DNA from 2 places in the uncultured Maritalea sp. genome. Region 1 is predicted to be linked to the other one. Evidence: predicted binding sites of a transcription regulator. Region 1 holds the regulator's gene; the other holds the start of a gene.
The links. The regulator HrcA, encoded in region 1, represses chaperone genes, less so after heat shock. The targets are predictions, from matches to a motif close to GTTAGCACTCNCNNNNNGNGAGTGCTAAC.
Positions count from the first base shown of each region.

Region 2: the regulator HrcA is predicted to act here: its motif matches at 6,645-6,673, upstream of Q0231_RS06905 (co-chaperone GroES).

Region 1 is NZ_CAKZPW010000304.1:4,120-18,007, forward strand. It holds gene gshB (glutathione synthase) at 1-237, opposite strand, end outside; gene Q0231_RS12475 (YraN family protein) at 253-621, opposite strand; gene rsmI (16S rRNA (cytidine(1402)-2'-O)-methyltransferase) at 611-1,495, opposite strand; gene Q0231_RS12485 (penicillin-binding protein activator) at 1,641-2,861, shown strand; gene hemW (radical SAM family heme chaperone HemW) at 2,874-4,028, opposite strand; gene rdgB (RdgB/HAM1 family non-canonical purine NTP pyrophosphatase) at 4,018-4,656, opposite strand; gene rph (ribonuclease PH) at 4,658-5,374, opposite strand; gene hrcA (heat-inducible transcriptional repressor HrcA) at 5,552-6,637, shown strand; gene grpE (nucleotide exchange factor GrpE) at 6,739-7,371, shown strand; gene Q0231_RS12515 (GFA family protein) at 7,429-7,854, opposite strand; gene Q0231_RS12520 (alpha-ketoglutarate-dependent dioxygenase AlkB) at 7,925-8,545, opposite strand; gene dnaK (molecular chaperone DnaK) at 8,860-10,764, shown strand; gene dnaJ (molecular chaperone DnaJ) at 10,867-12,018, shown strand; gene Q0231_RS12535 (NADPH-dependent FMN reductase) at 12,090-12,632, shown strand; gene Q0231_RS12540 (histidine phosphatase family protein) at 12,637-13,239, shown strand; partial or broken gene pyrF (orotidine-5'-phosphate decarboxylase) at 13,309-13,888, shown strand, end outside.
Region 2 is NZ_CAKZPW010000164.1:51-10,184, reverse strand. It holds gene Q0231_RS06930 (EAL domain-containing protein) at 24-1,271, opposite strand; gene Q0231_RS06925 (sigma-54 dependent transcriptional regulator) at 1,488-2,942, shown strand; gene Q0231_RS06920 (GNAT family N-acetyltransferase) at 2,949-3,434, shown strand; gene Q0231_RS06915 (glycosyltransferase family 39 protein) at 3,388-5,244, opposite strand; gene Q0231_RS06910 (glycosyltransferase family 2 protein) at 5,246-6,385, opposite strand; gene Q0231_RS06905 (co-chaperone GroES) at 6,719-7,009, shown strand; gene groL (chaperonin GroEL) at 7,062-8,708, shown strand; gene Q0231_RS06895 (hypothetical protein) at 8,984-9,364, opposite strand; partial or broken gene Q0231_RS06890 (methyl-accepting chemotaxis protein) at 9,527-10,134, opposite strand, start outside.

The DNA of each region.
Region 1 (13,888 bases):
GATTTGACCTGCGCCCAGTTCGAACCAATTCTTCGTGTCGTCCATCACTTTGATTGGGAAAACCTCAGCGCTGACCACATTGTTTTCAAGCGCCAGCGTGGCGGGTAGATAATAAAAGACCTCATGACCGCGCGCTTGGGCTTCAAGCATCATGGCAAAGCTGCTGTCACCAACGGGGTTGATGCTTTCAATTGGGTCCATTTGCACGCCAATTTTGAGTTTTTTCGCCGTTGCCATAAAGCCTTTATCCATTCAATTTGTTTGAAACGCGTCAACGATATGCACAGGCCAGAATAAAGGTGCAAGGCCGATCACATCAAATCTTATTGTTCGGGTCTGATATTGTGGGTTTTGAGAAAGCCAATATTGAGCTGCAGAGATGATCCTGTCTTTGCGTACCGCTTCAAAAGCTTCGCCCAAATGCTCTTGCTTGCGCCGGGCTTTCACCTCAACAAACACAAGCATTTCGCCGCGTTTTGCAATGAGATCAATTTCACCGCCTCGTGCTCTAAATCTCTGGTCAATGACGCGAAAGCCTTTGAGTGACAAAAATATCTTTGCCCAAAATTCACCTTTGCGGCCAAAATGCTCAGCTTTTGTGCGTTTTGAGCTATTCGGCATTTTTCAGCTCAAGCGCTATTTGATAGACTTGCTTCCGTTTCAAATCAAAGTCTGCGGCAACTTTGTCCACTGCTCCGCGCAGGGGCATTTCTTCCATCAAAGTTTTCAGCACTGCCCGCCATTGATCGGGGTCAACCTGTGCCAGTTTGCTTGCGCCGGCCACCAAGATCACCACTTCGCCTTTTACCGTTTCACCAGCAAATTCATCGGCCAACTCGCCCGCTGTGCCCCGATAAAGCGTTTCAAAACGCTTTGTCAGTTCACGCGCCACAACAACTTGCCGGTCAGAGCCAAACACTTGCGCCAGAGCGCTCAAGGTGGCGCTGGTGCGTTTGGGTGATTCATAAAAAATCAATGTTGGTTGATGGGTTTTAAGCTCTTCTAACCTACTTATGCGCGCGGCTTGTTTGGGCGGCAAAAAGCCAAAAAAGCTAAAACTATCCGTTGGTAGGCCGCTCACCGCCAACGCGCTCAATACAGCAGATGCGCCGGGAATGGCGATAATAGAAATGGTTTCTTCAGCGGCCATTCGAACCAAGGGGAAGCCTGGATCAGAAATCAGCGGGGTGCCCGCATCTGATATCAAGCAAATGGCTTTGCCTGATTTTACCTCATCCACAATATTTTGCGCTTGGGCCATTTCATTATGTTCGTGCAGCGATGCCTTTTGGGTCTTTATGCCGTAGGCGTTTAACAGCTTGGCGGAAGTGCGCGTGTCCTCACAAAGGATCAATTCAGCGCCCGCCAAGGTTTCCAGCGCCCGAACGGAGATATCTTTGAGGTTACCAATCGGGGTGGAAACCAAATATAGGGCTGGCTCGAGCTTGGGCGCTACAAATGCATGACCAGATATAAGAAATTGATGTTCCGCCATGAAATCTGCTCATTGTCCAAATATTTGTTCAATTGACTCTTTAAGCTTTGCAGCCTGTTTTGTATAGCTATTGGAGCAATTGCGTATTTTGGCGTAAGACCAAGAGCACAATAAGCGGCAAAAAATAAACTGGGGTACTTTAGCGATGTTGGCATTCAACTTGAAACCTTTGGCGGGCGGCGCCAAATTGGCAGCAAGTCTTCTTGCGGCGGTTGGGCTTTTTGCCTGCACACCCGATTTCAATTTTGGCCCGTCCAACCTATCCAACAACCAGCAAAAACCAGTGCTGCAAGGCAATCTACCCCCAGCCAGTGGCGAAACCCTAGGCGATGGGCCAGTACGTGTGGTTTTGTTGACGCCTTTGAGTGCTGAAGGCGGCTTGGGCACTGTGGGCATTTCGATCCGCAATGGTGCCAAAATGGCAATTGACAAAATCAAATCAAACAACCAGTTCGCTTCCAATATCCAAGTGGTGGTCAAAGACACAGGTGGTTCTGCGGTAACGGCCAAGGCGCTTGCCACACAGGCTGTGAGTGAAGGCGCAAGTCTGATACTTGGGCCACTTAGAGCCGACGGCGTGCGGGCAGCAGGCAGCGTTGCGCGAGCGGCGGGCATTCCCTTGATTGGCTACTCCAACAATTCAGGCGCGTCCGCCCCCGGTATCTATTTGTTGAACGTCTTGCCTGAATCTGAAGTTTTGCGCTCAATCAAATATGCCCAGAATTTTGGCCGGAAGAATTTTGCCGCCATCGTGCCGCGCACCGACTTTGGGCAAATCCAAGAGGGCGCATTCCGTGTTGCTGCCTCAGAAACGGGCGCGGCAATCCACGGGATTTACCAATTCTCGAATGAAGAAGAAGCGCGCACAGCTGTTGAGCAATTGGTGCCATTTTTGATTTCGGGTACGGTTGACGCGATCTTTTTGCCTGACCGGGCAACTGCCCCTTCAATTGCAGTGCTGCTTGAAAGCGCACAAATTGAAAAGTCTGACATTACAATTATTGGCTCGGCTGACTGGGATGGCGACGTTAAAGTTTCTCAAACGCCTTTCTTAACGGGTGCCTTTTTTCCCGCGGTGGATGGTGCCGGTTATGAACGTTTGAAGCCAGAATATGAAGCCATTTATGGGGTGGCGCCACACCCAATGGCAACCTTTGCCTATACATCCATATTGCTGGCAAACTCCTCGTCCCTAGCCAATGCAACACCACGCTATGATCGCAATCAGCTAACACGTCCAAGTGGATTTGCAGGCCAAGATGGGGTGTTCCGGTTCTTTGACAATGGCACAAACCAACATGCTTTGGTGGTGAAGCAAGTGGTAATAGATGGCAGCCGGATCGTTGACGGGGCGAAGATGCCCTAAGGGGTTTACCCCTTAGGCCGCAAGATCTGCCACAACAGCGTCAAGCACGGGCCAACCTTTATCGGTGACCCTTAAGTTGCCATCTTCCAGCATTTCGACAAAACCAATCCCGGTGAGGTGGTCGATTTGTTCTTGGCGCAGTTTTTGCCCCGCAAGCGCTTCAAAACGAGCTGGAGAAATGCCGGTTTTAAGGCGCAAACCCATCAGCAAATATTCGTCTGATTGCTCGCCGCGACTTAGGGCCTCAAACTCAACGAACCCATCGCCTTTTGCACTTACATATTCAGCCCATTTGAATGGCATGCGCTCAGTGGCGGTGGCGTGGCGCTTACCTTCAATCAATAAACGTCCATGTGCGCCTGGGCCGATGCCCGCATATTCGCCATATTGCCAATAGGTTAGATTGTGGCGGCTTTCTTCGCCCGGCGCGGCGTGATTTGAAATCTCATAGGCCGGTAAACCACGCGCATCGCAGATTTCTTGGGTCAATTCATAAAAGTCAGCTGACAATTCGGGGCCGGGCATATTCAACTTACCGGCATGAAACAGGTCATAATAGCGGGTGCCCGATTCAATGGTCAGTGCATAAAGCGAGATATGTTCCCGGGCTAAATCCAGCGCTTCGTTCAATTCTTCGCGCCATTCGTCCAAAGTTTGGTTGGGGCGGGCATAGATTAAATCGTAGCTGACCCGATCAAATATCGACTGGGCCAGTTTGACCGCCGCTTTTGCGTCTTCGACTGAATGCAAACGCCCGAGCGCAGCTAGTGGCTCGGCGCGCAAAGACTGTACCCCGAGCGATACCCGGTTAACGCCTGCCAAGCGAATGGCTTGGAACTTTTCTCGTTCCACGCTTGTGGGATTGGCTTCTAGGGTGATTTCAACGTCGTTGGATAATTGCCATTTGGTGGAAATCGCATTGATGATTTTTTCAACCGATTGGGGCTGCATTAGGGAAGGCGTTCCCCCACCGAAAAAGATCGAGCGTACAGTCCGACCCGGCACCAATTCAGCTGTTTGGCTGATCTCGGTGAGATAGTTCTCAACAAAGGCCTCTTCGTCAAAGGGACCGCGATGCACATGAGAATTGAAGTCACAATAAGGGCATTTGGCCGCGCAAAACGGCCAATGCACATAGACGCCAAAAAGATCCGGCTCAATCGTCAGGGCAACAGTCCTTCACAAACAAAGAAAACGCACGCGAGCGATGCGAAAGTCCAATTTTGTCTTTAGACCAAGCGTGTTTTTCGCTTTCGCTCATTTCACCAAAAGTGCGCATGTGCCCATCGGGCTGGAACATGGGATCATAACCAAAGCCAGACGTGCCGCGTGGGGGCCATACTAATGTGCCTTCAGCTCGCCCCTCAAAGCATATTGTTTCGCCTTCGGGGTTGGCCAGGCACAAAACCGCTACAAAAGCGGCTGTGCGTTTACCCGGCGCCATTGCACCTTTTTCCATCAAAGAGGTGTGAACCTTGACCATTGCATCGTCAAAATTCTTGTTTGGTCCTGCCCAACGCGCTGAATAAATGCCAGGGTCACCATCAAGGGCGTAAACGCTTAGACCTGAATCGTCAGACAGCGCCCAAAGACTTGAGGCTTTGGTTGCCGCCAAGGCTTTGATCTTGGCGTTTTCTTCGTACGTTGTACCGGTTTCTTCTGGCTCGGGCAGCCCCAATTCGCCAGCAGACACCAATTCCAACCCAAATGGTTCTAAAAGCGTGCGGAATTCGCGTACCTTGCCCTCATTATGGGTGGCAACAACCAGTTTTTGGCCTTTTTGCAGCTTGCGCATATTAGTCCTTTAACGCCGCTTTTTGCAGTGCAACCAACTCATTGACGCCTTTTTGCGCCAAACCAATCAATTTTGCCAATTCGTCGGCAGAAAATGGGCTCTCTTCTGCGGTGCCTTGAATTTCAACAAAGCCGCCGGAACCAGTCATCACAAAATTTGCATCAGTTTCTGCCGCACTATCTTCGTCATAGTCCAAATCAAGCACCGGTTGGCCTTTGTAGATGCCGCAAGAAATAGCCGCCAAATGATCGCTGACCACATTGTCACCAACAAGGTCGCGTTCGCGCATCCATGACAGCGCGTCACTCATAGCCACAAATGCACCGGTAATCGCGGCTGTGCGCGTGCCACCATCCGCTTCGATCACATCACAATCCACCGTGATTTGGTTTTCGCCCAATGCTTTCATGTCGACCACTGCGCGCAAAGACCGTCCGATAAGGCGCTGAATTTCTTGGGTGCGGCCAGATTGTTTGCCCGCGGTTGCTTCGCGGCGCATGCGCTGACCTGTTGAGCGGGGCAACATGCCATATTCTGCGGTAACCCATCCCAAACCTTGGCCCCGACGCCAGGGTGGCAAATTGGTTTCAACGCTTGCGGTGCACAATACTTTGGTGCCACCAAACGAGATCATGCATGATCCTTCTGCGTGAGAAGAAACATGGCGCTCAATGGTAACATCGCGCATTTGGTCAGTTGCGCGTTTTGACGGCCGCATAGGGTTCCCCTTTTGTAATGCCCTTATCTTGTGGCTTTGCTTGGCTGAAATTGCAGCCAACTTCAAGGGTAAAGCGCTGCTTTTGATGATTTTTGCGAAAAATTTGAACGGCTAATCGCTTGGCGATCCAAGAAATTGCGCATAAATAGGAATAGAGTTTGGTTTAACGAGGCTGTTTTGAGCACACCACCTATCAATCAAGATTTTTTGTCGGTTCTCAATGAACGTTCGCAAGGCATTTTCAAACGCCTTGTGGAGCGGTTCATTGAAACGGGAGAGCCCGTGGGCTCGCGACAATTATCGCGCGCGCTGGAGGAAAGCCTTTCAGCGGCTTCCGTGCGCAACGTGATGGCTGATCTTGAAGATTTGGGCCTTATCGCTGCGCCGCATACATCTGCAGGGCGCGCTCCAACTCAGGCAGGGCTGCGGTTCTTTGTTGATGCCATGCTGGAAGTTGGCGCAATGGGCGCAGAAGAGCGCCGCAACATCGAAAAACATATTGATGGCGTCACCCAGCATGAAAAAATCGAAGATGTATTGGCCCAAGCCAGCCAAGTTCTTTCAGGTTTGTCACATGGTGCTGGCTTGGTGTTGGCTCCAAAAGCCGACATTGTTCTCAAACATATTGAATTTGTGCGCCTTGACGCTGAATTGGCGATGGCTGTTTTGGTGGGTGAAGATGGGCATGTGGAAAATCGGGTGTTTTCCATCCCGCCCGGGCTGACGGCGAGCGAATTGACCAAAGCGAGCAATTTCTTATCCCACCACATTGTTGGGCGCACCTTGCGCGAAGTGCGCTCGATGCTGCAAGCCCAACATATTGCCCATCAATCTGAGTTGGATGCGCTAACCAAACAATTGGTCGACGAAGGCCTTGCCACGCTGTCTGAACCTCGGGGCGATGAAACCCCAACCTTGATTGTGCGCGGCCGTGCCAATTTGATTGCAGACACCATGGCAAGCGAAGAGCTTGATCGGGTACGCCAACTGTTTGACGAGTTGGAATCAAAAAAATCAATCATCGATCTGTTGAGTGACACCCACGATGCGGATGGGGTGCGGATATTTATTGGTTCTGAGAACAAATTGTTCTCGCTTTCTGGCTCGTCTGTGATCCTTTCGCCCTATCGCGACCACAACGCCAATGTGGTTGGAATTGTGGGGGTCATCGGACCAACACGACTTAATTACGCCAAGATTGTACCGGCAGTGGACTATACCGCCCATGTGGTCTCCAAACTGATCAACAAACGCAGTGTTTGACGCAAATTTCATGTTCAATTGATTTGAGTGCTTGAAATTTCACGTTCAATGGTCGATATCCGGGGCAACAATTTCACTAAATAGACAAGCGAAACGACATAATGAGTGACGAAGAGTTCCAAAACGAAGCAAATCAAACTGAGCTAGACGAAGATCAGGCTCAAGAAAATGCTGCGGGCGAACAGGAAGCGGCGTCTCAAACACAAGTCCTTGAGGCTGAAAACGCCAAGCTTAAAGATCGGTTGTTGCGCGCTGTTGCGGAGATGGAAAATCTGCGCAAACGTACCGAGCGCGATGTCAAAGATGCCCGTCAATACGCAATGGCAAACTTTGCTCGTGACATGCTTACCGCAACTGACAACCTGTCACGTGCATTGATGACTATGGCACAAGAAGCCAAAGATGAAGCGGAAGGTCCGTTCAAATCCTTGATCGAGGGTGTTGAAATGACCGAACGCGAAATGCACCGGTTGCTTGAGAAAAACGGCATTACCAAACTTGAGCCAAAAGGCGAAAAGTTTGACCCGAATTTTCACCAAGCCATGTTTGAAATTCCAAATAGCGATGTAGCGGAAAACACCGTGATGGAAGTTATGCAAGCTGGTTATGTGATCGGCGAACGCGTATTGCGCCCCGCCATGGTTGGTGTTGCCAAAGGTGGCCCAAAGGTTGTGCCCATCAACAATGGTGATGACGCCGCAGAAACGGGCGAAAATTTGGATCGCTCAGTTTAATCTGTTCGATCCGTTTTCTAAGGTTTTAAACCGGCGGTTTTCCGCCGGTTTTTTTTATTACTCATTCGCCTCTGCAAAAACCTGTTCTGCGGTTTTGCGTTCGCTATTTTCATCTGAGAAAGCATAATAGTCAGGCTTTTGTTCAACAAATATCTCCTGCACCACTCTAAAATCCGCATCATCTTCTTGAAAAAGACCCGCAGAATAGAAATGCTCCATGGTGCCTACCGTTAGGTGGTAGAATAATGGGGTGCCGCATTTTGTGCAGAACCCACGCTCTGCCCAATCTGAGGACCTATAGCGCCCAATATGCTCGGCGCCCGTTGCTTCAAGCTTGTCGTCACCATGCAGAGCCAGGAACGCCGATCCGCCGCTCAAGCGCCGGCAAATAGTGCAATGGCACGCTCCGATTTTGGTGGCATTTGCGTTGACACTAATTTCCACTGCCCCACAAAGGCATGTTCCCTTGCGCTCATGTTTCATTGGTCCATCCCACTATTTGTTGCGATATTGTTCTCTCAATATTCTAGCAAACCGCTTTGTACAAATCTTGCTAAATTGATTTCGATTTTGTGACCCGCCTTAGGGTCAAATTCACCCGTCCGCCGTCTTGGAACACAGCGCTAGATGCAAGCAATTCAGAGCTATTTGGATAAATCTTGTCAATGCCATGAAAGGCGAGCCGCGTGTCCTTTTCCAACACCAGCGCATCGCCTGAACTAATGTCAAATGACGATGTTTTGCCGCCACGCGTCGTGCCCCCAAGCCGAAACCGCGCGCGGTCGCCAAGGGAAATGGACAATACCGGGGCATCAAGATCGTCTTCATCCTTGTCTTGATGCAGACCCATTTTGGCGCTTGGGGCATAATAGTTGATCAAACAAGCTTCAGGTGGAGCAGGATAGCCGGTCAGTTCATGCCAGAGGTCGCACAACATGGTGGGCATCTGGGGCCAAGGTTTGTTGGTTGTTGGGTGCAGTGCTTGATATCGGTAGCCTTTTTGTTGATCTGAAACCCAACCCAACTCACCAAGATTGGACATGCGCACCGAAAAGGCCTTACCTGTTCTTGGCATGGTGGGGGTGAAAAGCGGGGCGATTTCTAGTGCATTTTCAATGTGCTTGAGGAGTTCCACTTGCTCGGTTTTGGCGAGTTGGCCGGGGAAAATTCGCATGTTTTTTTGTTTTTTCCTGTCGCTTTTTAAATCAATCACGTCTATATAACCGCGCTTGTTCTTTACGGTCCAAATTATTCGCAAGCACATTGATCGATTAAGAGATGCAACAAAGGTCTAAGAGCCGGTTTCAAAGAATCTTGTCTTTGATGCTTGAAGCCCAATTTGTTGCTTCCTATATACCGATCAACAAGTGGATTGGGCACGGCGGTGCCTGAAACATGAATATGAGGGATCCGAACGGCTTTTATGCCGGTGAAAGACTGCTGGAAACGGGGTCAGACAAAGGGTCTGCCAACAAAGAGGTTTTATAAATGGGTAAAGTAATTGGAATTGACCTTGGTACCACCAACTCGTGTATTGCGATTATGGACGGGGCCGAGCCAAAAATCGTTGAAAACGCAGAAGGTGCGCGTACAACACCTTCAATGGTCGCGTTCACAGACGACGACCGTTTGGTTGGACAGCCAGCGAAACGCCAAGCTGTAACCAACCCGGAAGATACTCTTTTTGCGATCAAACGTTTGATCGGCCGTCGTTTCGACGATCCGATGGTGAAAAAAGATAAAGATCTAGTTCCTTACAAAATCGTCAAAGCTGATAGCGGCGATGCATGGGTTGAAGCAAAGGGTGAGAAATACTCCCCTTCACAAATTTCAGCCATGATCCTTCAAAAAATGAAGGAAACAGCGGAAAGCTATTTGGGCGAGCCGGTAACTCAGGCCGTTATTACCGTTCCTGCGTACTTTAACGACAGCCAGCGCCAAGCCACAAAAGATGCGGGCAAAATTGCGGGTCTTGAAGTTTTGCGGATCATCAACGAGCCTACAGCTGCGGCTCTTGCTTATGGTTTGGACAAACAAGAAGCAGGCATCATTGCAGTGTACGACCTTGGTGGTGGTACATTCGACGTTTCGATTCTTGAAATCGGCGATGGTGTTTTTGAAGTAAAATCAACCAACGGGGATACTTTCCTTGGCGGTGAAGATTTTGATATGCGCTTGGTTGATTATTTGGCGGACGAATTTAAACGCGAAAACGGCATCGACCTTCGTGGCGATAAGCTTGCGTTGCAGCGTTTGAAAGAAGCAGCTGAAAAAGCAAAAATCGAATTGTCTTCAGCTACACAAACCGAAGTCAACTTGCCGTTTATTACGGCTGACCAATCTGGCCCGAAACACCTTCAACTTAAACTGACACGCGCAAAGCTTGAGCAGTTGGTTGAAGATTTCATCAAGCGTACGATTGAGCCTTGTAAAGCGGCGTTGAAAGACGCAGGCATTTCAGCTGGCGAAATCGACGAAGTGGTATTGGTTGGCGGTATGACCCGTATGCCAAAAATCCAAGAAGTCGTTAAAGAGTTCTTCGGCAAAGAGCCACATAAGGGTGTGAACCCTGATGAAGTTGTGGCTGCAGGTGCTGCTATTCAGGCTGGTGTGTTGCAAGGCGACGTTAAAGACGTTCTTCTTTTGGACGTAACACCATTGTCTTTGGGTATTGAAACATTGGGCGGCGTATTTACCCGCTTGATCGATCGCAACACAACGATCCCAACCAAGAAAAGCCAAGTGTTCTCAACAGCTGAAGACAATCAGTCTGCGGTGACCATTCGGGTTTCTCAAGGTGAGCGGGAAATGGCTGCGGACAACAAGGTTCTTGGCCAATTTGACTTGGTTGGCATTCCGCCAGCACCGCGCGGTGTTCCCCAAGTTGAAGTTACTTTTGATATTGACGCCAACGGCATCGTGAATGTGTCGGCGAAAGACAAAGGTACTGGCAAAGAGCAACAAATCCGAATCCAAGCTTCTGGTGGTCTTTCAGATGAAGAGATCGAAGCCATGGTGAAAGATGCGGAAGCAAATGCTGATGCCGACGTTAAAAAGCGCGAATCTGTTGAAGCGAAAAACCAAGGCGAGGCTTTGGTCCACTCAACAGAAAGCTCATTGAAAGAGCATGGCGACAAAGTCGACGAAGGCACACGCGAAGTTATCGAAGTTGCTTTGGAAGAACTCAAATCAGCGCTGGAAGGCGATGATGCGGATCTAATCAAAGAAAAGACCACAGCATTGGCTCAAAGCTCTATGAAACTTGGTGAAGCCATGTATCAGGCAAGTCAAGAAGGCGACAGCGACGAGTTTGATGGTGGTGAACCAGCAGCCGACGATGACGTTGTTGATGCTGACTTTGAAGAAGTTAAAGACGAAGACCAAAAGTCATAAGTCTTAACTGAACAAACCGATCTTGATTGGCGGGGCAGCTTGTATGTTTGCAAGCGGGTCCCGCCAACGATCTCGGGGCACCAATTTTGGAGCACCAGCGCCATGTCCAAAAAAGATTTCTACGATGTGCTAGGGGTTGCCCGCGAAGCGGATGACAAGACCCTTAAATCAGCCTATCGCAAATTAGCGATGAAATATCACCCAGATAAAAACCCTGGGGACGATGCTGCCGAAGCATCATTTAAAGAAGTTTCTGAAGCGTATGACACGCTCAAAGACGCGCAAAAGCGCGCAGCCTACGACCGATTTGGCCATGCCGCCTTTCAAAATGGTGGCGGACAAAACGGATTTGGCGCCGATTTTTCTTCATCCATGTCTGACATTTTTGAGGATATCTTTGGCGACTTCATGGGCGGCCAAGGTGGGGGAAGACGCGAACGCAGCTCTGCGATGCGCGGCTCTGATTTGCGCTATAACCTTGAAATATCGCTAGAAGAGGCCTTTGAAGGGCAAACCGTTGATATCGACGTGCCTTCGATGGTGAGTTGCGATACGTGCGAAGGACATGGGGCCAAACCTGGCACAGGTTTTTCAACATGTGGCACTTGCCAAGGACACGGCAAAGTGCGCGCAGCTCAGGGCTTTTTCACCATTGAGCGCACCTGCCCACAATGCCATGGTCGTGGCGAAACAATGGACCAACCTTGTACCGATTGTTCGGGCCAGGGACGCCGACAAGAATCTCGCTCATTGTCTGTTGATGTGCCAAAGGGCATTGAAGATGGCACCCGCATTCGCCTTTCAAGCGAAGGGGAAGCGGGGATGCGCGGCGGACCTTCGGGTGACCTTTATATTTTCGTTTCTATCAAGCCTCATGATTTGTTCCAGCGCGATGGTGCTGACCTTTTCTGTCGGGTCCCCATTTCAATGACCACTGCCGCGCTTGGTGGCGAGTTTGAGGTGCCTGCTTTGGGCGGAGGCCGCGCGAAAGTGAAAGTGCCTCAAGGTACACAAGCTGGACAACGTGTTCGCCTTAAGGGCAAAGGCATGCCAGTTTTGCGGTCGCAGCAAATGGGTGATCTTTACATTCAAATGGATGTGGAAACACCGCAGAACCTGAGCAAACGGCAACGCGAATTGCTTGAAGAATTTGACGAGATCACAACCAAAGAAACCAATCCAACCTCCGCGGGCTTTTTCAAGAAGATCAAAGGCCTATTTGAAGGATTGAGCGAGCACGCCCGCAAGGATTAAGCGTGGTTTTGATTTGCGGGTTGTCATCTGAAAGCTGATCTGATCCGTCATAAAATGGATAGGGGCAATCAATGACGAAAATTCTGGCGATCTCTGGATCGATACGCAATGATTCATATAATGCACAATTGGCGCATATGATGGTGCGCCATTTGCGCGAACGTGGCGCAGATGCGGCCTATTTGGATCTCGCCAATTTTGACATGCCCTTGTTCAACGAAGATTTGCCAGCCGAACAGCAACCCGCTTGTGCTTTAAAACTGGCCAATCTCTTGGCGAATACCGATGCGGTATTCATCGCATCACCTGAGTATAATGGTTCACTAACGCCCCTGTTGAAGAACACAATTGATTGGGTGCACCATCAAAAACTTGGCGCATTTTCTAAAGCCACTTTTGGCATTGCCTCTGTGTCCAGTGGCGCCCTTGCCGGCATTATGGCACTTTCGCATTTGCGCGATGTTCTGTCTAAAGTGGGTGCCTTAATCGCCCCGACCGCGCTTGGTGTGGGCATGGCAGCCGATGCATTTGATGACAAAGGCGAGCTTTGCGACCAACGTGTTGCCGCACGGGCACAAGCTTTGTTGCATGAGCTGATCACCATTAAACGCTGACCATATGTCTGTAGCGACCTATCTTACCCACCCCGAAGTCAATATTGACCCCAATGTGCCAACACCTTGTTGGTCTCTGTCGAATATAGGGAGGGAGCGTCTTCAACGTGCGATTGGTCGGGGCATTTTCGATCACATTGAATTGGTTATCGCCTCGAGTGAACAAAAAGCGTTGGATGCTGCGGAAATTATTTGTGATCGGCAAGACCTGCCGTTCCTTGAAAACTCTGCATTTGATGAAAACGATAGATCCAGCACAGGCTTTTTGGCCGCCGACGCGTTCGACACCGTAGCTACCCAGTTTTTTGAACAACCTGACAAGAGTGTTCGAGGCTGGGAAACTGCCATTGCTGCGCAAAATCGAATTGTGGATGCCGTGCATAAGTATTTAACCCAATTTGAGGACAAACGGGTTTTGTTTGTCGGACATGGCGCGGTTGGCACATTGCTGAAATGCCATATTGGAAAACGTCAGATATCGCGAGATGAAGATCAACGCCTAATGGCAGCCAAAGGTGGCGGCAATGTTTTTTCTTTCGATTGGGCTAACCGCACATTGCTTACAGACTGGGTATCGCTTGAGGATTGGCCATCTGGACAACATTAGCTTGTTGTTTTTGGCGAACTATGCCAGTTAACAACTCCGACATGCTATCTTGCCGGAGCCACCTTGCCTATGACCAAAGCTACCCCTCAATTGATCACCGCCCTTGATGTTTCCACCCGCAAAGAAGCGGAGGCATTGGTTGAAAGAATTGACGATAATGGGGTGTTCTTTAAAATTGGCTATCAGTTGATCTATGGGGATGATGGGCTTGGCTTGGCCAAAGCGCTCAAAGCGGCGGGCAAGAAAGTCTTTTGTGACGTCAAGCTTTTGGACATTCCCAACACGGTGGAAAAAGGCGTCGCTGGATTGGTTGAATTGGGCGCAGATATTGTGACCATTCATGCAGAACCTCATTGTATGGCCGCTGCCAAACGCGCAGCTGAAGGCTCAGCAACTAAGCTAATGGGCGTCACTGTGATGACTTCACTTGATGATGAGGATCTAAAAGCCAGCGGATACGCATATGGCGTGCGTGATTTGGTGGAACGCCGCGCCAAACAGGCCGCGGGCGAAGGCATTGATGGGGTAATTTGTTCGGCCCATGAAATAGAGCTGGTGAAACAGGCCAGTGGCGGCAAATTGATGGCGGTTACGCCAGGTATTCGACCAACTTTTAGTTCTAGTGACGACCAAAAACGGATCATGACCC
Region 2 (10,134 bases), on a different contig from region 1:
TTTGAGCAATACCTTTTTGTGAATTAGCGCGTGGCGCTGCGTTTTGACGATTTTTCCGATGCTAAATCTGGCCGCACGGGGGAAGGCTGAGCGATATGTTTGCCTTGCGCATAAGGAATTTTATCGTCGAGTAATTCTAAGACATGGTCCTCGCTTGTGACATTGTCCATGATAAGGCCAATGCCAAATCGTTCCACATAGTCGGCAAGGTCAGCCCGATGAAAATCCGTAAAATCGAGCGGATTGTTGATGAATGCTTGCGCATCAGCTTTCACAAATTTGACGCCCCGCTCCGACATCGCTTGGAACGTAAGCCGCAAAGAACGCACATTGTCCAGGCAGATTCCAGCCCCGGCCCGTACCAGCTCAGCCAAAGATTTTTTGTCAGAGGCGTTCAAAGCGTCAAATGTCGCTTCAGATAAGGTCAGCATCAGACTGGCTGAAACAGCACGATTTGAGGCCAATAGGCCCGCCATGGTGCTACAGTTTTCTTTATCCCGTAACAGGGCAAGAGAAATAGGCACAAATAGATTTGTTGGATCGCCAGTAATGTTGGCACGATGCACAATATTGGCCGCTTGGCGGATCAACAATTGCTCGAGTTCGGCAATTGTGCCGGTGTTGTCTTCATAATGCAAAAAATCTTCAGCTTCATGCAACACACCATCATCAGTGCGTAGTTTTGGCATCAATTCATAGCCCAGCGTGCGCCGCTGTGGCAGCGATACGATCGGTTGCAAGAATTGCTCGATCTCATTATTCGCCAAAGCGTGCTGAACTGCCTCGATGGGCACAACAGGGCCATTATCAATAAATTCAAATCCGCCGCCGCGTCCGCTGTCCTCGTCGCCCTTGTATCTGTAGTCAGCCGAATTTTTGTTTGACCCGGCCACACCAGCGGCTTGGGCTTCTTCCATTTCCGCCACTGCTTCTGCGAGCTGGCGCACCACGGTGCCCAAAACAGATACATCGGCTTCAAGATTATCCGTTCGGTCTTTCATATTTAAACCGGACAAGAAGCTGACTTGATCGCTAAGCATTTCAGAGGTTTTTGCAACGTTTGAAAGTTGCCGGGCAATGGATTCGGTTTGATTAACCAAATAGGTTTCGGTACGGCGCCGAAACAAAGCTTCAATAAACACAAAACTGGCAAGCAACGCCACGATGGTTACAAGGAACGACTCGATCACCGTAAAGCCGAGCGCAAAATAGGTCGTTATCCCTATGCTCAGGCAGGCCACAGCCAAAAAAAACAAAACGATCGCACGCAAGACTATTCGTTCCCTTATTAACGAGAATCCGTCATTCCCTTGTCATAGCATTTCAAAGCCCGCCTTCAAAGAGGGGCATTTCGGGCTAAGTTTGGCACATTCACAAACTATTTTTCAATTATGCGGCAGTTGCAAACACTTTGTTTACCCTATTCCTAAAGAATTGAGGCAAGCAAGAATGCGAAAAGAAGACCCAGAATCGGGAGTAATGCCATAATGCCTGTCGCAAATGGCTTATCATGTCCTACCCAAGTTCTCGTCATTGATCGTGACAATTTGGTCCAAAACGAGTGTTTTGCACACCTTTCCAAGGATTGGGGGGATGATGTACCTTGTGCACATGTGACCAGTGGACGGGCCGCCCTTTGCGCCCTCAAAGCCAACGAATTTGACATTGTTATCTGTGACTTAGACACGCTTTGCGACCTTGATCCAAACGCCGAAGCTGCGCTGTTGCGCATCACCAGCCAAGCACCGGGCGCACTTGTTTTGGCATTGTCTGATGGTGGTTCTGTTTCTATGGCCGTTGCGGCCATGCGTTCAGGTGCCCATGACTATTTTGCAAAACCTGTCTCGGCGGCCACCATGTTTGAGCGTTTGGATGAATTATCTGTACGTCACGGCAAACGCCGCCAATTCACACCGCCAAAGTCAAATGGCGAAAATGTGGATTTTGAAGGATTCGTCGGCACTTCTGCTGAAATGCAGGTCATCTATGAGCAAATTGGCCGCATTGCTCCCTCCGCAGCTCCAGTTTTCATCACGGGTGAAAGCGGAACTGGCAAGGAAGTATGTGCCGAAGCTCTACATGCGCGCTCACCGCGCAAAGAAGGACGCTTTATTGCCATCAACTGTGGGGCGATCCCACGCGACTTGATGGAAACCGAACTGTTTGGTGTGGCAAAAGGTGCCTTTACTGGAGCGATGGAAGATCGCGAAGGCGCAGCAGAAATCGCCAACGGCGGCACTTTGTTCCTTGATGAAATCGGTGAACTCGATTTGAGCCTGCAGGCCAAGCTGTTACGCTTTTTGCAAACCCGCTCGATCAACCGCGTGGGCGAAGCTTTGCCGCGTGAACTGGATGTGCGCATTATTTGCGCCACCAACCGCAACCCCATGCAAATGATTGCGGAAAAGCAGTTCCGCGAAGATTTGTTTTACCGTTTGCACGTTTTACCCATTCATTTGCCCCCATTACGCCAGCGCCCTGCGGATATTATGCCCATCGCTGAAAAATTCTTGACGCAATATGCGCAAGAAGAAGGCAAACAGTTTATTGGTTTTGACCGTGAAACTGCCGATCAATTTATGGATCGAGAATGGCCAGGCAATGTGCGCCAAATTCAAAACCTTATTCGCCGTATCGTTGTGATGCACGATGGGGAATTGGTGACGTCCCGCATGGTGCGTTTGGCCGATGTAGAAGCCAATGCGGCCATGGCTGTTGCGCCCGTGCCAAACACACACATTCCAAACCGTCACGCCCAATCTGTTGGCGAACAAATGCTGCCCTTATGGAAGCAAGAGCAAAAGATAATTGAAGATGCGCTCGCCGCATTTGGTGGCAATATTTCACAGGCCGCTGCTGCGCTTGAGATCAGCCCTTCAACGATCTATCGCAAAAAGCTGTCTTGGGAAAAACTGGAAGCACAGGAACGCAGCGCCGCGTAGGTGCTTATGCCAATCCCACCTAGTCTAAGATTTGGCTCAGCCACCGGCGATGATTATGAGCGGCTTGTTGACATTCGTTTGATCACAATGCGCCCGAGCCTAGAGGCGCTTGGGCGGTTTGACCCCGTTCGGGCTCGCAAACGGTTCGCGGGGGAATTTCAGCCTGAGTGCACAACGCTTGTGTTTGATGAAGACAAGCTGATCGGCTGTTACGCCATTATCCCAAAACAAGATCAACTATATTTGGGTCATTTCTATTTGCTGCCTGATTATCAAGGTCAAGGCATTGGCAAGATTTTGCTTGAACGCGCAATAGATGTTGCTGACAAAGCGCAAAAGGACATTGTTCTGATTGTTCTAAACCAAAGCCCGGCGCAAGCATTTTATGCCAAATTTGGCTTTACGGTTGCGAGCAGCGACGAAGTTGAAACCATAATGATGCGCCCTACAAATGCAGGTTTGCCACGTCCACAGTCAGATACTCAATCTTAATCGGCGCGCCACTTTCGGCCTTGAACTCTATCAAGACATCACGCATCCCAATTTGCCAATTGTGTGGCGGGTAGATCACAAATTCTGCCTCTGGCCCGCTCATTTCAATCTGGCCAATATTCTCGCCATCGAGCAGCAGGTTAACCGTTTCGGGGCCATCGTTTGCCGCGCGCGACAATTTGCCTTTCAACTCCGCAATCTGAGTACGGGGCAGCATTGCAAATTCAACAATGTCAGCTTCTAACTTTTTGAATTCCCGATCAACGCGTAGGCTGTGCCCTTTATATATGCGGATCGGGTTCATGGCTGGCGCGCCATTGCGCATCAGCACAACCTCGCCAACCCGCTCCACCGATTCAAAGACTTTTGATAGGTCATCCATAACAGTTGCATCATCGTGCAATACTGCCGCCACATAAGCGTCATCGCCTTGATGTTTTGTCAGATATATGTTGAACGCAATATTTCTTGGATCATCGCTTAAACAAGCAAGAGGCAGTGTGCCACGCACCACATTGTCGATCATGCCACATTCAGTCCAAAAATACCCGGCAATGAACGTGTTCTCTTTTTCAAAAACACCTTCGGCTTCAAAGAAATCTTCAAGCTCCTGCCAGCGCAACGCGCCGTTGGTGGGGTCTTCGCCCGGGGGGAAATAATCCCGCGCCCATCCGGTAATTGTATGCGAAATGAGCGCTGTCATCACAACAAAGCTTAGCAGCGCTCCAACGGCCAACCAACCCAGAACCAGCTTGCGATGTTTGTCCCACAAGATTGCTGAACTTGCGCCCAAGATCGGGAACAACATCATATAACCAGGCGCTTGCCAGTGAAAATGAAACTGGGTGTCAGACCATGCGGCCACAGCTGTGAAAAACAAAATAGGTCCATGCGCAAGCATAACAAAGAAGAAGCTCATGCCGCTTTGGGTCTTTATAGGATAAGCGGCCGTGGGTCCCTTGAATAGGGATTTGGCCCCAACCCAAAGCGCTGGCAGCGCTATCCAAGGGGTCATATAAATCAGCTGCCCACCGATCATGCGCAACAACCATTCTGGGCGGAACTGGTCACCCAGCGCACGACCACCTTGAAAGGCAAACGAGGCCATATCGTTTTGTAGGTTCCAGATCAAAACCGGGAGCGAAATGATGACTGCAACTGCAAAAGCCAAATATGGTCCAGGATGCAAGACCCACTTTCGCGCATCTTTGTTGAACAGTGCAAACAGCCCTGCCCCATAGACCAAAAACACAGCGTGATATTTGGTCATAAAGGTCAAACCAAGCACAAGGCCAACAAGCAACCAGCTCTTGATACCAGTGCGCTTTTGGGGGCCAAAGAAGATATCCAAGAGCAACCACACAGCAACCAACCACAAGAGGGTCAACGGCGCTTCGGGCTGCATCCAAGATCCGATGGAGAGCGTGAACAATATGGGGATGTTGGCAATGATTGCGGTGAATAGGCCTGCGCGTTCGGAATGAAAGCGCGCCCCGATGCGATAGAACATCCAGGTGGCGCCTGAGAACATCAAAACAAAGGGCAGACGCAAAGTTATTGGCGCTTCGCTGCCGGTCAGTGTTTTGGTGAGCCAAATCACCCACAGAAAGACCGGAGGTTGATCAAAGTAACTCAGGTGCAGTTGCCGGGCGGAGCTGAGATAATAGGCTTCACCGATCACCAGATCGATGGCCCATGCCCCCCACAGCCGGTAAATCGTGGTGGCGACAATCAACCAAATGACAGCATTTCTAATTTGCCCTTGGGGGGCTCTTATGCGGTGCCGTAATTCTTGTGCGCCCGTTTGCATATTACTTGATGCGCCACGTGAATATGCGGGTCATGGCGTAATTGAACACCATGCTGATCAAGATGCCGGCAATTGCCGCCACGTAAAAGAGCGAGTTCTTTTCAAAGATAAAAGCGGCAACCGATACGTTGGCAATCGCAGGGATTGCGCACACGGCATAAAAGCTTAAAAGCCCGCGCCAATACTTTGGGCCGCGTAGCTGCTGATTTGCGTAGGTGAGGATATTGTTGAGGTGGAAATTGGATGTCATCGCCACCAAGGTGGCAAACAATTGAGCGTTGGTAAAGTTGAACCCAAACAGGCTGCTGGCGAGCGTTAGCGCCACCAAATGCACCACCACGCCAAATGCACCAACCAGCGCGAAGAGCAAAAAGCTCACCGGCAATAGCCCGCCGGTCATTTTTGATAAGGCAAGACCAAAAAACTGGACCGCAACAAGCGGGCTCATTTTGCTTTCACCGTCATGTCGCGCGCGGAACTTAAAGCCGACTTCACCAATATCTAATGGCGATCCCATATTGCGGGCGGTGGCGATAATATCGAGGAGGATCTTAAAGCCTTCGCTCGAGAGTTTTGGTGCCACATGCTCGAACCGTTCACGCTTCAGCATGAAAAACCCGGTCATTGGGTCGGTGATTTTTGTGCCCGTTACCAAATTGGCGATCCAATTGGCCACGTTTGACCCCATTTCGCGGAATTTGGTCAAACCCTCTTCAGCAGTTTGCCCACCATAAAAGCGAGAGGCCAGCACCAGGTCTTTGCCACCAGCAACCATTTCAAACATTTGAGGCAGCACCGTTTCGTCGTGCTGCAAATCTGCGTCCATCACCGCAACAATAGGCGCATTGCTTGAAGCCATGCCTTCAACGCAGGCTGAAGATAGGCCGCGCCGCCCGATCCGCTTGATGCAATGCACATAGGATTTGGACTTACCCAATTCTTTTACGACATCCGCGGTGCCGTCTGGGCTATTGTCATCAACAAAGGTGATCTCCCATTGGATATCGGCCAAAACACCCTCGAGCTTTTCCACCAACAAAGCGACATTTCCCGCTTCATTAAAGGTTGGGACCACAAGCGAAAGCTGTGGCTCAATTTTTGTGTTTGCGGATTGGCTTTGCGTTTCGCTGGTGCGATCCATCAGGTCACTCTTGGTCAATATACGGCGGTTTTGGGGGAACAGTCCCCATTTATCGCGCAAAGGCTTAACCGGGTGCGCTCAAAAAGGCAATTGCTGAGCAAACTAAACCACGCTTGCACGAAAGATATCCTCGGGCAAAGTGCTTTCTTGGCACTGCTGAGCGCGGGTTTTGCAAGGGTTCTTTAAAAATCTGATTAAAAAGTTTGTTTGCTTATCCTTGACTCTGTGCGGGGGGCTTACTATTTGTGTGACGCTGGTTGTTAGCACTCACCAACCAAGAGTGCTAACGACCTTTGTTTTTGACTTAACAGATAACAATTTGAAGGAACGAGCATGAGCTTCCGTCCACTTCACGACCGAGTAGTCGTACGTCGTGTCGATTCTGAAGAAAAAACTTCAGGCGGCATCATTATTCCAGACACAGCTAAAGAAAAACCTTCTGAAGGCGTTATCGTTTCTGTTGGCCCGGGCGCCCGCGACGAAGATGGCAAGCACATCACGCCAGACGTTAAAGCCAACGACCGTGTGCTTTTCGGCAAATGGTCTGGCACAGAAGTTAAGATCGACGGTGAAGACCTGTTGATCATGAAAGAAAGCGACATCATGGGCGTGATTGAAGGCTAATCCGAGCCTTTTCTAATCCCCCATTTTTCTACATCTCTAAGGAGCAAACTGAATGTCTGCTAAAGAAGTAAAATTCGGCACCGATGCCCGCGATAAGATGCTTAAGGGCGTCAACATCCTTGCAAACGCTGTAAAAGTTACATTGGGCCCAAAAGGCCGTAATGTTGTTATCGACAAGTCTTTTGGCGCACCACGCATCACCAAAGATGGTGTTTCTGTTGCTAAAGAAATCGAACTTGAAGATAAGTTTGAAAACATGGGCGCGCAAATGGTGCGTTCTGTGGCTTCAAAAACCAACGATGTTGCTGGTGACGGCACAACAACTGCGACAGTTTTGGCGCAATCAATTGTTGTTGAAGGCGTGAAATTGGTTGCCGCTGGCATGAACCCAATGGACCTTAAGCGCGGCATCGATTTGGCTGTAACTGAAGTTATTGCCAATCTTGCAAAAGCAAAGAAAAACATTTCGACAAGCGAAGAAGTTGCTCAAGTGGGCACAATCTCTGCTAACGGCGAAGCGTTTATCGGCGAAGAAATTGCACGCGCAATGGAAAAAGTCGGCAACGAAGGCGTTATCACTGTTGAAGAAGCTAAAACTTCTGAAACAACTGTTGATGTTGTTGAAGGCATGCAGTTCGACCGTGGTTACCTTTCTCCGTATTTTGCTACAAATACAGAAAAAATGACTGCAGAACTTGAAGACCCATACATCTTGTTGTTCGAGAAAAAACTCTCAAACCTACAAGCTATGTTGCCGATCCTTGAAGCTGTTGTTCAGTCTTCACGTCCACTTCTTATCATTGCTGAAGATGTTGAAGGCGAAGCGCTTGCAACTTTGGTTGTGAACCGTTTGCGGGGTGGCCTTAAAGTTGCAGCTGTTAAAGCTCCTGGCTTTGGTGATCGTCGTAAAGCAATGCTTGAAGACATCGCGATTTTGACTGGTGGTCAAGTGATCTCAGAAGATCTTGGCATCAAGCTTGAAACAGTTACTTTGGACATGTTGGGCACTGCAAAGCGCGTTGACATTACTAAAGAAACAACAACCATCATTGATGGTGCGGGCACAAAAGACGACATCGAAGGTCGCGTTGGTCAAATCAAAGCTCAGATCGAAGACACTTCTTCTGACTATGACCGCGAAAAACTTCAAGAGCGTTTGGCTAAACTTGCTGGCGGCGTTGCTGTTATCAAAGTTGGCGGCGCAACCGAAGTTGAAGTTAAAGAACGCAAAGACCGCGTTGACGATGCATTGAACGCAACACGCGCTGCGGTTGAAGAAGGCATTGTTGCTGGTGGTGGCGTTGCTCTACTTCGCGCTTCATCTGCTCTAACTGTTAAAGGCGCAAATGCTGATCAAGATGCTGGCATCAAGATCGTTCAGCGCGCGCTTCAAGCTCCTATCCGTCAGATCGCTACAAACTCTGGTGACGAAGCTTCTGTTGTTGTTGGCAAAGTTCTCGAAAACGCTTCAGAAACTTACGGCTACAACGCACAAACATCTGAGTATGGCGACATGATCCAAATGGGCATCATCGATCCTGTTAAAGTTGTGCGCACAGCACTTCAAGACGCTGCGTCTGTTTCTTCATTGTTGATCACAACCGAAGCTATGGTTGCTGAAATTCCACAAGAAAAAGCAGCCGGTGGCGGCGCACCTGATATGGGTGGCATGGGCGGCATGGGTGGTATGGGCTTCTAAGCTCTGCACTCAAAACGTATTGTGAAATTAGGGCGGCCTTTGGGTCGCCCTTTTTTTCGCGCCGCCGTTGGTCGCTACGCTCCCGACCCCGGCACCCCCGCCGATTGGTCCCAACACCGATGCTGAGCAAGTGTGGGAAAAGACGGACGAAACAACTCGTTGTTGAGGACCCCGACCAACTTTTTGGCCGCCCCGCCGGAGGTGCAACAGTTTTCATAGGCCGGTTTTAGGCCGTCATGAAAACTGTGTTGCGCACCGTGAGGCAGAGCGAGCCTTTATCGTTTCACCTTGAACGGGAACAAAAACAAAACCGTAATGAGCGTGGGGATCATGAAGCCGCGCAGATAGGACAAGAGGGAACGGCCCGCGGTGAAATCCGCATCAACAAAACCAAAATGCGCCCAATATTGGGTGAGAATAAGCGCCGTGATGCTGATCCACATGGCAACAAGGCCCATGCGTTTGGCCATTATCACAAGGGTTAGGCTGATGATGATGAGAAGAGATAGCAACGACTGGACATTGGTCAAGGCGGGATGGTCAAAAAGCGCGCCGCGTATATGTGTGTCGTAAAGCCCGACCACATGCAGCAAGATCAAAAAGCCTGCAATGGCGGTGATCAGAGCCCGCCTGACCATCATAAATCTGCCTTTCATATTGGCGGCTCCTGTTGGTTCGCCCTACAGATCGTGATGAACAGATAGGGCAAAATGCACGAAAATATGTTTTTGGGATATGGGGGCCGCACTCAGATTTTCAACACCAAAAGAAAAGGCGGCCAAAAGACCGCCTTTGAAAGATTTAAGAGTATGGCCCGTTTAAAACTCAGACCATTCTTCCTTTATCGCTGCACTACCGCTAACGCCATAGGCGGCTTTTAGATTTTGCGGGGCGGTTGCTCTTGGTTGGGCCTTCACCTTTGCAGGCGCGGCGTAGCTAACGCGGTTGCCATCAATTTTGAACACTTCAACAATCTCGTCCAATTCGGTCGAGCGCTGTTCGGTTTGTTCAATTGCGGCGTTGGTTTCTTCCACCAGCGCCACATTGTGCTGAGTCATCTCATCGATTTGCGCAACGGCGGCTTTGATCTCGTCAATGGCGTTGGTTTGCGCGCTCGAGTTTTTGGCGATGGAGGCCATTAACTCGTTGTTTTTGCGGGCTGCTTCAACCATTTTTTGCAGCTTTTCGGTGGCTTCGCTCACAAGGCGGGTGCCCTCACCCACCTCAGTTGCAGACTGTTCAATCAGCGCTTTCACCTCTGAAGAGGCTTGGGCAGCGGACTGCGCGAGGCGGCGCACTTCAACCGCCACAACCGCAAAGCCTTTGCCCGCTTCACCGGCCCGTGCCGCTTCCACCGAGGCGTTAAGCGCCAGCAAGTTGGTTTGGAACGCGATAGAATCGATCATGCCGATAATGTTGGAGATTT